4 regions of the Gryllotalpicola koreensis genome follow, and region 3 is predicted to be linked to each of the others. Evidence: predicted binding sites of a transcription regulator. Region 3 holds the regulator's gene; each other region holds the start of a gene.

Region 1 (2,198 bases), on a different contig from region 3:
CCCACCTGCTTCTTGACGAATCCGTAGATTCCGAACGAGAACGCGAGGGTGAGGGCGATCCACGGGACGGCGCCGTACGAGAACGTCAGCACCACCACGGCGACGACGCTGATGCCGACGGCGATCCACTGCAGGGGGCGCAGCCGCTCGCGCAGCACGAGGACGCCGAGGAAGACGGTGACGATGGGATTGATGAAGTAGCCGAGGGATGCCTGGACGACCTGCCCCGAGGTGGCGGCGTAGACATAGGTCTGCCAGTTGATGAAGATCAGCACGCCGGCGCCGGCCAGCGTGAAGAGGATGCGTGGGCGCCTCGCGAGCTCGCCGAGCCTGCGCCAGCCCCCGATGAGCGAGAGCGCGATCGCGCAGAAGCCGAGCGAGAAGACGATGCGCCAGGCGACGATCTCGAAGGGCCCGGTGGGCGCGAGCAGGATGAAGTAGAGGGGCAGCAGGCCCCAGAGCACGTAGGCGCCGATGCCGAAGAGCAGACCGCTGCGCGTCGGGGTGTGCTGCGGGTCGACCATCTCACCACGCTACGGGCTCTCGCGCGGGTGCCGTGACCGTTGCAGGAGTCCACCTGCAAAAAAATGGAGCCCGGGCGGTTGCCCGGGCTCCACGGTGTTGCTCGTCTTTAGCGGACCAACGCGGTCGCTGACTTCGTCAGCGGACCACTACAGCCAGCACGTCGCGGGCCGACAGCACGAGGTACTCCTCGTTGTCGTACTTGACCTCGGTGCCGCCATAGCGCGAGTAGATGACGCGGTCGCCGACGGCGACGTCGAGCGGAACGCGGTTGCCGTTGTCATCGATGCGACCGGGGCCGATCGCGACGACCTCGCCCTCCTGCGGCTTCTCCTTCGCGGTGTCGGGGATCACGAGACCCGACGCAGTGGTCGTCTCTGCCTCGACCTGCTTGATCACGATGCGATCCTCGAGCGGCTTGATGGAGACCGACACGGTAGACCTCTTTCTTGTACGGTGTAATCCAAGACATGGGTTAGCACTCTCATACCGAGTGTGCTAAGCCGAGTCTAGGACCCCGGCTGGCACTCCTGCAAGGCGAGTGCCAAATGTGAATCCCAGTGACTTAAGACGTGAGCAGGTGAGCAGGTGAGCGGATGCTTCGCGAAGAGCTCGTCGAACTGCTGAGCCCCGAGGGCCTCACCCTGCTCGACTCGCTGCCGCCGTATGAGTCGCAGCGCGACGTCATGAAGCTGGTGGCCTCGCTGCGCGCCGACGGCCACTCCCCCGCCCTCGTCGCGGCCGTGCTGACGCAGGCGAAGCTGCGCGCGAAGGCAGGCGGCCCCGGCGGGAAGTTCGGCGAGTTCGCGGGCCGCATGCTGTTCACCGAGGCCGGCCTCGAGCAGGCGACGCGGCTCGCCGTCGCGGCGCGGCACGCGGTGCGGTACCGCGACGCCGGCATCCACCGGGTCGCCGATCTGGGCTGCGGTATCGGCGGCGACGCGATGGCGCTCTCCGCCCTGGGGCTCGAGGTCACGGCGGTCGACCGCGACGAGGTCACGGCCGCGATCGCGTCGTACAACCTCGCGCCGTTCCCTGACGCGACCGTCGAGCAGGGCGACGCCGAGTCCTTCGACATCGCCCGCGTCGACGGCCTCTGGCTGGACCCGGCGCGCCGCACGGCTGGTCACAGCGACACCCGCCGGCTCACGGATTCCGTGGACTGGTCGCCGTCGCTCGACTGGGTCTTCAACGCCGCGAGCCGGATGCCGGTGGGCGTCAAGCTCGGCCCCGGCTTCGATCGCGAGCTGATCCCCGGCTCCGCCGAGGCGCAGTGGGTGTCGTTCGGCGGCCAGGTCGCCGAGCTCGTGCTCTGGTTCGGGTCCCTCGCTCGCCCCGGCATCACGCGCGCCGCCCTCGTCATCGGCGGTTCGGGCGCACACGAGCTGACGGCGCCGGCCGATAGCGATGACGAGCCCGTCGGCGAGCTCGGCGCATTCCTCTACGAGCCCGACGGCGCCGTCATCCGCGCCCGCCTGATCGGCGACCTCGCGCGCTCGCTCGGCGGGCGCATGGTCGGCGACGGCATCGCGTACATCACCGCCGACGAGGCGCGACCGACGCCGTTCGCACAGTGCTTCCGCATCATCGAGCGGCTGCCGTACCACGAGAAGGACCTCAAGGCCGAGCTGCGCTCGCGCGGCATCGGCACCCTTGAGATCAAGAAGCGCGGCGTC
Region 2 (2,198 bases), on a different contig from region 3:
CGACTCCGACGCCGACCGCGACGCCCACCCCCACCCCCACCCCGACTGCGACGATCGTGCCGAGTGCCCAGGTCAGCGTGCTGAACAGCACGCGCCGCGCGGGCCTCGCCGCGTCGGCGGCGACCAAGCTCAAGGCCGCCGGCTGGTCCACGGTGACGACGGGCAACGCGCCGCAGAGCGCGACGACGACGACGGTGTACTACTCCGACCCGGGCCAGATCGGGGTCGCGCTCGGGGTCGCGCAGTCGCTCGGCCTCACGACGGTGACACAGTCGGCGCAGTTCGCCGGAGCGGCCGTGACGGTGGTGCTCGGGGCCGACTACACGGGCTGAGCGGGTGGCCGTGTTACGCCCGTGTGACGATGCCCGGTCGGGGCCGTAACCATTTGGCGGAAATGGCCCCTCGTCGGGATATCCGTCCCCTGGGTGTGGCTACGATCATGCGCACAGTGATGCGTCGAAACGGTGCGCGCGTCCGGCAACACGCAATGGAGAAACGATGGCGAACGGGACCGTCAAATGGTTCAACGCTGAAAAGGGCTACGGATTCATCACAGTCGACGGCGGCGGGCAGGACGTGTTCGTCCACTACTCCGCCATCGACATGAGCGGGTACAAGACTCTGGAAGAGGGCCAGCAGGTCGTCTTCGAGGTCGGCACCGGTTCCAAGGGCCCGCAGGCGGAGTCGGTGCGCCTGGCCTAGCGCGCACTTCCTCGAACTCGCGAAAGCCGCCCGGCAGTGCGCCGGGCGGCTTTTGCCGTTTCGGGATGTGACGGATGCCCGCCGGGTTTCTTGCACTCGCGTAGGGAGAGTGCCAGAATCACTTTTGGCACTCCAGTCTTTTGAGTGCTAACGACATCTTTCGCTGCTACGTCCAGGAGGGACGAGAAACAACCATGGCAAAGATCATTGCTTTCGACGAGGAGGCGCGTCGTGGCCTCGAGCGCGGTCTGAACACGCTCGCCGACGCCGTCAAGGTCACCCTGGGTCCGCGCGGCCGCAACGTCGTCCTCGAGAAGAAGTGGGGCGCTCCCACGATCACGAACGACGGCGTCTCCATCGCCCGTGAGATCGAGCTCGACGACCCGTACGAGAAGATCGGCGCCGAGCTGGTCAAGGAGGTCGCGAAGAAGACCGACGACGTCGCGGGTGACGGCACGACCACCGCGACGGTTCTCGCCCAGGCGCTCGTCCGCGAGGGCCTGCGCAACGTGGCCGCCGGCGCCGACCCGATCAGCCTGAAGAAGGGCATCGAGAAGGCCGTCGCCGCCGTGACCGACGAGCTCATCTCCGGCGCCAAGGAGGTCGAGACGAAGGAGCAGATCGCTGCGACCGCCTCCATCTCCGCCGCTGACCCCGAGATCGGCGAGCTCATCGCCGAGGCGATCGACAAGGTCGGCAAGGAGGGCGTCGTCACCGTCGAGGAGTCGAACACCTTCGGCACCGAGCTCGAGCTGACCGAGGGCATGCGCTTCGACAAGGGCTTCCTGTCGCAGTACTTCGTCACCGACCCCGACCGCCAGGAGGCGGTGTTCGAGGAGCCCTACATCCTCATCGCCAACCAGAAGATCTCCAACATCAAGGACCTTCTGCCCGTCGTCGACAAGGTGATCCAGTCCGGCAAGCAGCTGCTGATCATCGCCGAGGACGTCGACGGCGAGGCCCTGGCCACGCTGATCGTCAACAAGATCCGCGGCATCTTCAAGTCGGTCGCCGTCAAGGCCCCCGGCTTCGGCGACCGCCGCAAGGCGCAGCTGCAGGACATCGCGATCCTGACCGGCGGCCAGGTCATCTCCGAGGAGATCGGCCTCAAGCTCGAGAACGTCACGCTCGACCTTCTCGGCCAGGCCCGCAAGGTCGTCATCACCAAGGACGAGACCACCATCGTCGAGGGTGCGGGCGACGCCGACCAGATCGCCGGCCGCGTGCAGCAGATCCGCAACGAGATCGAGAGCACCGACAGCGACTACGACCGCGAGAAGCTGCAGGAGCGCCTCGCCAAGCTCGCCGGCGGCGTGGCCGTCATCAAGGCGGGCGCGGCCACCGAGGTCGAGCTCAAGGAGCGCAAGCACCGCATCGAGGACGCCGTCCGCAACGCGAAGGCCGCTGTGGAAGAGGGTGTCGTCGCCGGCGGTGGCGTCGCCCTGATCCAGGCCGGCAAGCTCGCGTTCGAGAAGCTCCAGCTCGTGGGTGACGAG
Region 3 (2,198 bases):
GGGCGCCTGCTGGCCGACGCCGTCGTGCGTCGACTCGTGCCCTGACTACTTGAAGAACTTGATGGCGAGCGGGTAGGTGTACGGCTCGCCGCGGTTCGCCGCAAGCGCGCCGAGGATGCTGAAGATGATGTTCAGCACCCACGCCGCGGCGAGGATGACGAAGCCGACGATGATGATGGACAGGATCCAGCCGATGATCTCGACGATGATCAGTGTGATCTGGAAGTTCAGCGTCGTGGTCGCGTGCTGCCGGATGAACGGCCCCCGGTCCTTGTAGACCACGTAGATGACGATCGCGCCGATGAGCCCGGCGAACAGGCCGCCGGTGATGAGGTTGAGGCCGCCCGCGATGACGTGCGTGAGGACGGACCAGGTGCGCTCCTCATCGGGGCGCAGGGGCGGCGGTGTGTACGACAAGGTGTGCGACCTCCCGGCACATAGGTTAGGTGTCAGCGTAGCCGCGATAGTATTGGCACTCATAGGTCCTGAGTGCTAGTCGTGTGAGGGAGGCGTCGTCGATGGTTTCTGAGCGGGGGCTCGCCGTGCTCCGCGCGATCGTGCAGGACTATGTGTCGACCCGTGAGCCGGTCGGCTCGAAGAGCATCGTCGACAAGCACCACTTCGGCGTCTCGGCCGCGACGATCCGCAACGACATGGCGCTCCTCGAGGACGAGGAGCTGATCGCGGCGCCGCACACGTCTTCCGGCCGGGTGCCGACCGACAAGGGCTACCGCGTCTTCGTCGACCAGCTCGCCGACGTCAGGCCGCTCAGCTCGGCGCAGCGGCACGCGATCGAGATCTTCCTCGGGGCATCCGTCGACATCGACGACGTGCTCTCGCGCACGGTGCGCGCGCTGGCGCAGCTGACGCACCAGGTCGCGCTGATCCAGTACCCGTCCGTCTCCCGCGCGCGCATCCAGCACCTCGAATTCGTGGCGCTCGCGCCGCGCCGCGTGCTGACGGTGCTCATCGCCGACACGGGCGTGGTCGAGCAGCGCGTCGTCGAGCTCGGCGTCGACTACGACGAAGCGGCTCTGCGCGCCCTGCGCGACGCGGCGAACGGCACGCTGGTCGGCATGCCGATGGCGGATGCCGCGACGACGCTTCCCACGATCGTCGACGCCTTCCCCGAGAGCGCCCGCCCGCTCGTCGGCGAGCTGTTGGGCTCGGTGGCGGGCATCATCGGCGCGACCAAGCAGGAGCGCCTCATCATGGCGGGCACCGCGAACCTGGTGCGCACCGAGCACGATTTCACCGGCAGCATCTTCCCGATCATGGAGGCCATCGAAGAGCAGGTCGAGCTGCTCAAGCTCTTCAGCGAGATGGCCGCCGAGCAGCACGGCGTCGTCGGCAACCGCGACGTGAGCGTGTCGATCGGGCGCGAGAACGAGCCCTTCGGGCTCGCCGAGACCTCGGTGCTGACCACGGGCTACGGCGCGGCGGGCGGCGCGGTCGCGCGCCTCGGCGTGCTCGGCCCGACGCGCATGGACTACTCCACCAACATGGCCGCGGTGCGCGCCGTCGCCCGCTATCTGAGCCGCGCGCTCGGCGATCAGGCCTGAACCCCGAACTAAGGAGCCGCCACCTGTGGCAGCAGACCACTATGAAGTCCTGGGCGTCGATCGCGACGCCAGCCCCGACGAGATCAAGAAGGCGTACCGCCGGCTCGCGCGCGAGCTGCACCCCGATGTGAACCCGAGTCCAGAGGCCGCGGAGCGTTTCAAGCTCGTGACCCACGCCTACGACGTGCTCTCCGACCCCCAGCAGCGCCAGCAGTACGACCTCGGCCCCCAAGCCGGGCCGTTCGGCGGCGGCGCGCAGGGCTTCGGCGGCTTCGAGGACATCTTCTCGACCTTCTTCGGCGGCGGGGGCGGCAGCCGCGGCCCCAAGTCGCGGCGCGAGCGCGGCCAGGACGCGCTGTTGCGCGTCGAGATCGACCTCGCCGACGTGATCTTCGGCGCACACCGCGACCTCGAGGTCGACACCGCGGTCGTCTGCGACCGCTGCCAGGGCTCGTGCTGTGAGCCGGGCACCCACCCCGTGACGTGCGACATCTGCAACGGCACCGGCTCGATCCAGCGCTCGGTGCGGTCTCTGCTCGGCAATGTGATGACCTCAAGCCCCTGCGGCACCTGCCGCGGCTACGGCACGATCATCGCGACGCCCTGCGTGACCTGCCAGGGCCAGGGCCGCGTGCG
Region 4 (2,198 bases), on a different contig from region 3:
CCCGACCACGCGGCAACTCGACGCGAGTCCTCAGGCGAGGGCTGCCGACGTGAACGCAGCGTTCGCCGATCCCGGCATCCGTGCGATCCTCACGACCGTCGGCGGCGATGATCAGATCACGGTGATCCCTCATCTCGACGCGGAGATCGTGCGTGCCAGCCCGAAGCCGTTCTTGGGTTACAGCGACAACACCAACCTTCTGAATTGGCTGTTCGGTCTCGGCATCCCCGGTTACTACGGAGGTTCGACGCAAGTGCACCTCGGTGCCGGTCCGGGAGTGGACGACGTTCACCTGCGCTCGCTTCGGGCTGCCCTCCTGGAGGGTGGCGAGATCGAGCTGACCAGGACGCCGGAGTCGGAGGATTTCGGTCACGACTGGCGCGATCCGCGGGCGCTGGTGGAGTTCGGTGCGCGAGAGGCGACCGAGGAGTGGGTGTGGAGCGGACCGGAGCGGATCGTCGAGGGTCGGACCTGGGGCGGATGCCTGGAGGTGCTCGATCAGCTCGCGCTCGCAGACAGGCTGCCTCCGCTCGGAGAGCTTGAAGGCATCGTTCTCCTGCTCGAGACGAGCGAGCTCGAACCACCTGCCGACTGGGTGAAGAGATGGGCACACGCGGCCGCAGTGGATCGTGCCGTACGGCGGCCGGATCCGAATTGATGGCCGTACGCGCACGGTCGTTGCGGATTACAACTGATCCGCGCGCCTTCGTAGACATGCGAAGGGCCCCGGCGAACCGGGGCCCTTCAGGGTCGCGAGGCTTATGCCTCGGCGTTCTCGGCGTGCGCTTCCTCGACGGCCGGATGCACCGTCTCGGTGCGAGACGACACCGCGATCTTGCGCGGCTTGGCCTTCTCGCTCATCGGGATCGTGATCGAGAGCACGCCGTTCGAGTAGTCGGCGGCGATGCGCTCGGTGTCGATGCCCTGGCCGAGGCTCAGCTGGCGCAGGAACGTGCCGCCCTGGCGCTCGCGGGTCAGCCACTTCACACCGTCACCGGTGGCGAGGGTGCGCTGTGCGCGGATGGTCAGCAGCTGGCCGTCGACGTCGATGTCGACCGAGCCGGGGTCGATGCCGGGCAGGTCGGCGGACAGCACGTAGGTGTCGCCGTCCTTGTAGAGGTCCATCGGCATGAGGCGCGGGCCTACGGGCCGGTCGAGGAACGAGCCCGCGAGGCGATCGAACTCACGGAACGGGTCGAAGTTCATTGCCATATGAATCAGCTCCTTCTCTGTGGTCTTGTAAGTTGAGTCCCTTCGACTCAACCTGCGATCACATTAGCACTCGAACGTCGAGAGTGCCAGATCCATTCCACGTTGCGCGAGCCCATAGGAAGCGCCCAGCCCGGCGGCGAACTCCGGGGTCATAATGAGCGGGTGATCGCGAGTTCGTTAGCCCGGCAACTGCGGGATGCCGGGCTCGATTGGCATCCCGCTCCCGGTGACTTCTTCCAGATCGACGGCCCGGAATTCGCTTCGGACGAGACCTTCACGGTGTCCGACATGACGGTCGAGCCGCACGAGTTCGACACAGGCACGATCCTCGGGTTCAACGGCACGACCGAGTGGGCCCTCGACTCGGTCTCGCTCGAGCAGGCGCTCTGGCTGCCCCGCGAGGACCAGCTGCGCGAGCGCCTCGGCGCCGCCTTCCGATCGCTGGAGGCCCACCCTGCCGGGCGCTGGCGCGTCACCACCTCCGGCACCTCCGCCGACAATTCTCAGCCTTTCGACGCCGACGATCCGGAATCCGCTTATGCCCTCGCCCTCTTGGCGCTCTTCGATGTCGCGGCGCTCCGGTAGCCGCTCGGCGCCGTTCCCCGTCGGCCCCTGGCTGTGGACGGCCATGATGCTGCCGTGGGCGCCGCTGCAGTCGCGCAAGTTCAACGCGGCTCCGGTGCGCACCGTCGACTACCTGCTCGACATCGACTATGTCGGTGACCATCACCCCGGCCACCGCCTCGATGTGCTCACGCCGGGCCGCGCCACCGCCGGTTCCGAGAAGCTGCCCGTGTACGTCTACTTCCACGGGGGCGGCTGGACGAGCGGCGATAAGTCCGCGCTGACCAAGTACTGCGCGGTGCAGGCCGACACCGGCATCGTCGTGGTCAACGTCAACTACCGCCGGGCGGGGCTGCGCGGCGGCGGCTTCGGCATGCGGCATATGCTGCACGACGCCAACGAGGCGCTGCGCTGGGTGGTCG

Evidence for each region. Region 3 encodes HrcA, which represses chaperone genes, less so after heat shock. Its sites were predicted from a motif close to TTNGCACTCGNNNNNNNCGAGTGCNAA; they were not measured.
Region 1: a site for HrcA is predicted at 1,044-1,070, ahead of groES (co-chaperone GroES). Genes of this name have one in related genera too.
Region 2: a site for HrcA is predicted at 827-853, ahead of groL (chaperonin GroEL). Genes of this name have one in related genera too.
Region 4: a site for HrcA is predicted at 1,276-1,302, ahead of ABD708_RS17890 (Hsp20/alpha crystallin family protein). Genes of this name have one in related genera too.

Annotation. Positions count from the first base shown of each region.
Region 1 is NZ_BAABBW010000004.1:269,385-271,582, forward strand. It holds gene rarD (EamA family transporter RarD) at 1-524, opposite strand, end outside; gene groES (co-chaperone GroES) at 661-957, opposite strand; gene ABD708_RS13125 (class I SAM-dependent methyltransferase) at 1,119-2,198, shown strand, end outside.
Region 2 is NZ_BAABBW010000004.1:97,836-100,033, reverse strand. It holds gene ABD708_RS12260 (LytR C-terminal domain-containing protein) at 1-332, shown strand, start outside; gene ABD708_RS12255 (cold-shock protein) at 499-702, shown strand; gene groL (chaperonin GroEL) at 897-2,198, shown strand, end outside.
Region 3 is NZ_BAABBW010000002.1:184,633-186,830, forward strand. It holds gene hemW (radical SAM family heme chaperone HemW) at 1-45, shown strand, start outside; gene ABD708_RS05810 (DUF4870 domain-containing protein) at 46-417, opposite strand; gene hrcA (heat-inducible transcriptional repressor HrcA) at 519-1,562, shown strand; gene dnaJ (molecular chaperone DnaJ) at 1,588-2,198, shown strand, end outside.
Region 4 is NZ_BAABBW010000006.1:148,708-150,905, forward strand. It holds partial or broken gene ABD708_RS17885 (LD-carboxypeptidase) at 1-695, shown strand, start outside; gene ABD708_RS17890 (Hsp20/alpha crystallin family protein) at 760-1,212, opposite strand; gene ABD708_RS17895 (hypothetical protein) at 1,375-1,797, shown strand; gene ABD708_RS17900 (alpha/beta hydrolase) at 1,778-2,198, shown strand, end outside.